Regions from separate parts of the Kitasatospora sp. NPDC059817 genome, predicted to be linked through region 2. Evidence: predicted binding sites of a transcription regulator. Region 2 holds the regulator's gene; the other holds the start of a gene.
What was found. Region 2 encodes HspR, which represses chaperone genes until heat shock. Its sites were predicted from a motif close to TTGAGNNNNNNNNNCTCAA; they were not measured.

Region 1 (3,405 bases), on a different contig from region 2:
CGGCTCGTCCTCCACCACCAGCACTCTGCGTTGGCTGCTCACCGTGCCGCCGCTGTGGTTGTTGTCCTGCTGAAGTTCTGTCACGGTCACGCCACCGCCCCCAGGGCTGCGGGCCGGCCACCTGTGGGGATGGCGGGCTCCGCTCGTAGTCTTGTTCCGTCGTGGACTGTGCCGGGTCCGCCGTCCCGTCGTGCGTGCGGGTCGGCGGGCGGATTGTCGCCCGCCCACTTCTCCCGCGCACTTCGCAGCGTACGGACAGCGGATGCCTCCCGGCAGGTGGACCGGACGTTTCCGGCCCGTGGGCCGGCTGTCGGGCCGCCCTCGGAGCCCACTGCACGAGTGGGCACGGGCCGATACCTTACCCGGCGATTTTTCTCTGCGTAACGGTACGTATGCAGTCGAGTTGACGCCAAGTCGCCGGTCAGAGCCCCTGCCGGTGCGCCCGCCGGAAGAAGGTCTGGACCAATATCAGGAATCCGGTCGACCGGTTTCCTGACGGTCTTCACCGGCTTTTCTCAGATGCCTCTCAGAACCTCGACGTAACGTGGCCACGACAACGCCCCGCAGGGCGGGATCCGCGGCGCGCGCCGGTACGTTGGGCACCTGGTGAGGGGCCGGTGGCTGCCGGCGTGGAGCGGAGGGCGGCATGGCTGGACTGCGGCGAGGTGCCGGACGGGTCGGGGCGTCGCCCGCCGGCCCGCCGTACGGCATGCTCCGGCACGGTCTGCGCACCGGCGTCGTCGAGTGGCTGCTGGCGCGGGTGCCGACACCCCGGCGAAACCCCTTCACCCTCGGCTATCTCGCCGTGGTGGGCGCCACCACGACCTTTGCCAAACTCGCCGATCCGGAACTCGTGCAGCGGCTGCAGGAGGCCTCCAGTTCCGACGGCCACAACCTCCTGCAGCACCCCCTGCGCGCGCTGCTGCTCAGCGGTTTCTGGGTGGCCGGCGAGGTGTGGATGCCCTACCTGTGGGGATTCGCCGTCACCCTCGCGCCGCTGGAGCGCCGGATCGGTCCCGCCCGGGCGGCGGCGGTCTTCGCGATCGGGCACGTCACGGCCACGCTGCTGTCCCAGGGCGTGGTGATCACCGCGGTGGAGACCGGGCGGATGGAGACCGCGGCGCTGGACTACCTGGACATCGGCGTCAGCTACGGCGTGCTCACCTGCCTGGGTGCGGTGGCCGGGCTGCTGCCGTGGCGCGGGCGGCTGGTCGCGCTCGGCGGCGCCGGGCTGCTGATCGCCGAGCAGATCCTCACCGAGCGGGACCTGGTCACCGCCGTGGGGCACCCCGCCGCGGTGCTCACCGGGGTGGCGCTGTGGCGCTGGCTGCGCCGGGCCCAGGCCCGACGGCCGCGGCCGAAGCCGCGGACGCGCCGGGTCGAGGCGCCGGCCGCGGGCTCCTCGCCCGCGCCGGGCGGCGCTCCGGTCCTGGACGTGCGCTGACCCTTCCGGGTGCCGCTCCCGCGTGCTTTTGACGGCGCTTCCCGCGCCCTCCCCCCGTTCGCTCCGCACCCTCCTCCTGTTCGCTCACGGCGAACACCGCCCCGGGAACATCCGGCGCACGCCAGGCCTTAGTCAGGTCGACTCAACTTCACTGACTGGGGAGAGATCATGGCATCGACGTCCACACCGCTCACCCTGCCCGTGCTGCCGCTCGACGACGAGGTCGTCCTGCCGGGCATGGTCGTCCCGCTGGACCTCAAGGACACCGAGGTGCGCGCCGCGGTCGAGGCCGCCCGCGCGGCGGCCACCGGCACCGGCAAGCCGCAGGTCCTGCTGGTCCCGCGGGTGGACGGCTCGTACGCGGCGGTCGGCACCCTGGCCGCCGTCGAGCAGGTCGGCCGGCTGGCCGACGGGGAGCCGGCCGCGCTGGTGCGCGCCGTGCGCCGGGTCCGCATCGGGGCCGGCACCACCGGCCCCGGCGCCGCCCTCTGGGTGGAGACCACGCCCTTCCGGGAGTCCTCGGTGGACGCCCCGGCGGCCGGCCGGGCCGCCGAGCTGGTCAAGGAGTACAAGGCGCTGTCCACCCAGTGGCTGCGCAGGCGCGGCGCCTGGCAGATCGTCGACCGGGTGGCCCAGATCGAGGGCGTCGGCGAGCTCGCCGACAACATCGGCTACGCGCCCTTCGCCACCGCCGAGCAGAAGCTCAAGGTGCTGCTGGAGGCCGACCAGGTCGCCCGCCTGGAGTACGCGCTGACCCTGCTGCGCGACCACCTCGCCGAGGAGGAGGTCAACGACACCATCCGCAAGGACGTCGAGGAGGGCGTGGCCAAGCAGCAGAAGGAGTTCCTGCTCCGCCGCCAGCTGGAGGCCGTCCGCAAGGAACTGGCCGAGCTCAACGGCGACCCGGCCGACGAGGAGGGCGACTACCGCGCCCGGGTCGAGGCCGCCGACCTGCCCGAGAAGGTCCGCGACGCGGCCCTCAAGGAGGTCGACAAGCTGGAGCGGGCCTCCGAGCAGTCCCCCGAGGGCCCCTGGATCCGCACCTGGCTGGACACCGTCCTGGAGCTGCCCTGGAACGAGCGCACCGAGGACGCGTACGACATCGCCGGCGCCCGCGCCGTGCTGGACGCCGACCACGCCGGCCTCGCCGACGTGAAGGACCGCATCGTCGAGTACCTCGCGGTGCGCAAGCGCCGGGCCGACCAGGGGCTCGGGCTGGTCGGCGGCCGGCGCGGAGGCGCGGTGCTGGCACTCGTCGGCCCGCCCGGCGTCGGCAAGACGTCGCTCGGCGAGAGCGTGGCCCGCGCCATGGGCCGCACCTTCGTCCGGGTCGCGCTCGGCGGCGTCCGGGACGAGGCCGAGATCCGCGGCCACCGGCGCACCTACGTCGGCGCGCAGCCCGGCCGGCTCGTGCGGGCGATCAAGGAGGCCGGCTCGATGAACCCGGTCGTCCTGCTCGACGAGATCGACAAGGTCGGCTCCGACTACCGGGGCGACCCGGCCGCCGCCCTCCTGGAGGTGCTGGACCCGGCGCAGAACCACACCTTCCGGGACCACTACCTGGAGGTCGAGCTCGACCTCTCGGATGTCGTCTTCCTCGCCACCGCCAACGTGCTGGAGGCCATCCCCGAGGCGCTGCTCGACCGGATGGAGCTCGTCCGCCTCGACGGCTACACCGAGGACGAGAAGGTCGTCATCGCCCGCGACCACCTGCTCCCGCGCCAGCGCGAGAAGGCCGGACTGGGCGGCGAGCAGGTCAGCGTCGACGAGGCGGCGCTGCGCCGACTGGCCGGGGAGTACACCCGGGAGGCCGGCGTGCGGAACCTGGAGCGCTCGATCGCCCGGGTGCTGCGCAGGATCGCCGCCCAGGCCGAGCTCGGCGAGCGCGAACTGCCCGCCGCGATCGGCCCGGACGAGCTGCGCGCCCTGATCGGCCGGCCCCACCACGTGCCGGAGGCCGC
Region 2 (3,405 bases):
GACCTACCGCAAGCTCGCGCGCGAGTTCCACCCGGACGCCAACAAGGGCGACGCCAAGGCCGAGGACCGCTTCAAGGACATCTCCGAGGCCTACGACGTCCTGTCCGACGAGAAGCGCCGCAAGGAGTACGACGAGGCCCGCAGCCTCTTCGCCAACGGCGGCTTCCGGGCCGGCGGCCCCGGCCAGGGCAACGGCAGCTACAGCTTCGACTTCGGCGACCTCTTCAGCGGCAGCCAGAACACCGGCAGCGGCGGGCTCGGCGACGTCTTCGGCGGACTCTTCAACCGCAGCGGCGGCCGGCAGGCCCAGCCCCGGCGCGGCGCCGACGTCGAGACCGAGGTGACCCTCGCCTTCGACGAGGCCGTCGACGGTGCGACCGTCCCGCTGCGGATGACCAGCCAGGCCCCCTGCCGCACCTGCAACGGCACCGGCGCCAAGTCCGGCACCACCCCGCGGGTCTGCCCGACCTGCGTCGGCGCCGGCACCGTCAGCCGCGGCCAGGGCGCGTTCGCGCTCTCCGAGCCGTGCAAGGACTGCCGCGGGCGAGGCATGATCGTCGACGACCCGTGCGTCGACTGCCACGGCAGCGGCCGGGCCAGCTCCGCCCACACCATGCAGGTCCGCATCCCGGCCGGCGTCCAGGACGCCCAGCGCATCCGGCTCAAGGGCAAGGGCGCCCAGGGCGAACGCGGCGGACAGCCCGGCGACCTCTACGTCACCGTGCACGTCGACCCGCACCCCGTCTTCGGGCGCAAGGGGGACAACCTCACCGTCACCGTCCCCGTCACCTTCCCCGAGGCCACCCTCGGCGCCACCATCGAGGTGCCCACGCTGAACGGGCCGGCCGTGAAGCTGAAGCTGCCCCCCGGCAGTGCCAACGGCCTCACCATGCGCGCCCGCGGCAAGGGCGCCACCCGCAAGGACGGCACCCGCGGCGACCTCCTCGTCACCGTCGAGGTCGTGGTGCCGCGGCACATCACCGGGGACGCGCTGAACGCCCTGGAGCAGTACCGCGAGGCCACCGCCTCCGACGACCCGCGAGCCGCCCTGTTCCGGGCGGCGAAGGGAGCGTGACGACCAGATGATCCCCAACAGTCCCATCGGCCCCGGCATCGGTGAAGGCCTGCCCGGCGTCGGCGTCGGCGACGGCCTGCCGGGCGACGGCCGCCGCACCCGGCGGCCCACCGCCCCGCCGCAGTACGTCCTCACCGAGGACACCCCGGTGTACGTCATCTCCGTCGCCGCCGAGCTCTCCGGCCTGCACCCGCAGACCCTCCGCCAGTACGACCGCCTCGGTCTGGTCAGCCCCGACCGCACCGCCGGCCGGGGCCGCCGCTACTCCGCGCGCGACATCCAGCAGTTGCGCGAGGTCCAGCGGCTCTCCCAGGACGAGGGCATCAACCTGGCCGGCATCAAGCGGATCATCGAGCTGGAGAACCAGGTCACCGCGCTCCAGTCCCGCATCGGCGAACTGGTCGACTCCCTCGACGGCGCCACCAGCGCCCTCCAGCAGCGCGAGGCCGCCGTCCACGCCTCCTACCGCCGCGACCTCGTCCCCTACCAGCCGCCCACCCAGTCCAGCGCCCTGGTCGTCTGGCGCCCCAAGCGCTGAGACTTGGCTGAACACCTCCGGCCGCCGGCTCCCCTCCGCCCGGGGGGTGCCGGCGGCTTGATCGTGGTGAGAGAGTGCTGTCGAACAAATCTGGCCGCCCTCACCGATGCCACCCGATCTGGCATGCTGCACTGCGATTCCGGTATTGGTGCCCGGCAGGTAGTGCAGACACGGCCACGGCAAGGAGCCCGCAGATGAGTGGACGAGAACAGCCCGGTACCGCCGCGATTGGGCCCTCCGTCCTCTCGAAGGAAGCGCGGGAGCTGTATCTGGCGGTCATCCGCGAGAACGGGCGGTTTCCGAAGGACTCCGACCTCGCCAAGGCGGGCGGGGCCCAGGAGGAGTTGGTGGCGATAGGCCTTCTGGTCGCCGACACCGACGAACCCGGTGTCCTCGTCGCGGTCGACCCTCAGCAGCTGTCCGAGAGCCTCTCCGTGACCTGGCAGCGCCAGGCACTCGACCTGCTCACCCGCGCGTCGGCCCTCGCCACCGATCTCCACGACCTGACGGCCGCCTACCACTCACCGGAGCAGGCCGGCGGCGCGATCGAGTACGTGCGGGGAAAGGTGCTGATCAACCAGCGGGTGCAGCAGATCGTCGCCAGCGCCTCGGAGGAGATCCTCGCCGCCCAACCCGGCGGGCCGCGCCCGTCCGAGGCGCTCACCGGCATCCTCGCCCGCGACCTCGAAGCCCTCCGCCTGGGCATCACGCTCAGGACGATCTACCACCCGAGCACCCGGTACCACGCTCCCACCAGGGAGTACGTGGCCACGATAACCAAGGCCGGCGGACGGTTCCGGACGCTGGAGGAGCCCTACACGCGATTGATCGTCATCGATCGCCGAATCGCGGTCATCCCCATCGCCGAGGACCTCAATCTGGCCGCCTTCGTGCACGATCGGGCCGTCATCAGCTACCTGATCAGCGAGATCTTCGAGCGGAACTGGAGCCGGGCGCTGGACTTCGACGGCGCGCGCGCCGTTCCGCAGCAGGTGGTCTCCGGGATGCGGCAGACGATCATCGACCTCATGCTCGAAGGCGTGAACCACCGGGTGATCGCCCGCAGACTCGGCATCAGCGAACGGACGCTCGCGCGGCACCTGGCCGAGATGCGCGACGAGCACAATGTCGAGTCGCTGTTCCAACTCGGGTACGCATTGGCCCGGAACAGCGTTCCGACCGACTCCGACAGCTATCACTGACCAAGCGTCGCGGCGGTCTCAGTTCCAGATCGTGTCATTGGCCAGCGCCATGGTCTGAGGCGCTGCCGCATCGTGGGAAACCCCGATGTTCCAGATCGTGTCGTCAGCCGGGCTCGAACCGCTCCCGATGAAAAGCGCCAGACCCACAACGACTGGAACCAGGACAAATCGCACCACCCGGCGTATCCGAGACATGGTGCCCCCTCTCTTTGTTTAAGACTTGGCGCGGGTACCCAGCCATTGTTTCGAACAACCTGCCACATAATGCCGCAAGCCCATGCCGGAAGCCAGGGGGCCTGCTACCCCAGTGCGTCATCTCTCTGCCAGGCATCGAGATGACACCACGGCTCTGTGGACGGTGGCGATGGTCGACAGAGACGATCAGTGCACTCCCCAACCCCTCTCGCGGGAGGGGGAAGACGGGGACACCACAAACAACATGTCCATGACTAGTTCGTTTCGACCACAACGAATGCACAGCAGCATTCCGATAGTCACCACCCAACGGGGCGATCGGCCTGGTTGGCACCTATCCCCGGAGTCGACAATGAGTGAGCCCTACCTGCGAGAGCACGCCGGACAGACCCCCG

Region 1: the regulator HspR is predicted to act here: its motif matches at 1,572-1,590, upstream of lon (endopeptidase La).

Annotation. Positions count from the first base shown of each region.
Region 1 covers NZ_JBHWIR010000213.1:2,578-5,982, reverse strand. The annotation lists gene ACFV61_RS30705 (response regulator transcription factor) at 1-84, opposite strand, end outside; gene ACFV61_RS30700 (rhomboid-like protein) at 647-1,444, shown strand; gene lon (endopeptidase La) at 1,613-3,405, shown strand, end outside.
Region 2 covers NZ_JBHWIR010000004.1:15,105-18,509, forward strand. The annotation lists gene dnaJ (molecular chaperone DnaJ) at 1-1,075, shown strand, start outside; gene ACFV61_RS01465 (heat shock protein transcriptional repressor HspR) at 1,083-1,613, shown strand; gene ACFV61_RS01470 (hypothetical protein) at 1,808-2,815, shown strand; gene ACFV61_RS01475 (hypothetical protein) at 3,363-3,405, shown strand, end outside.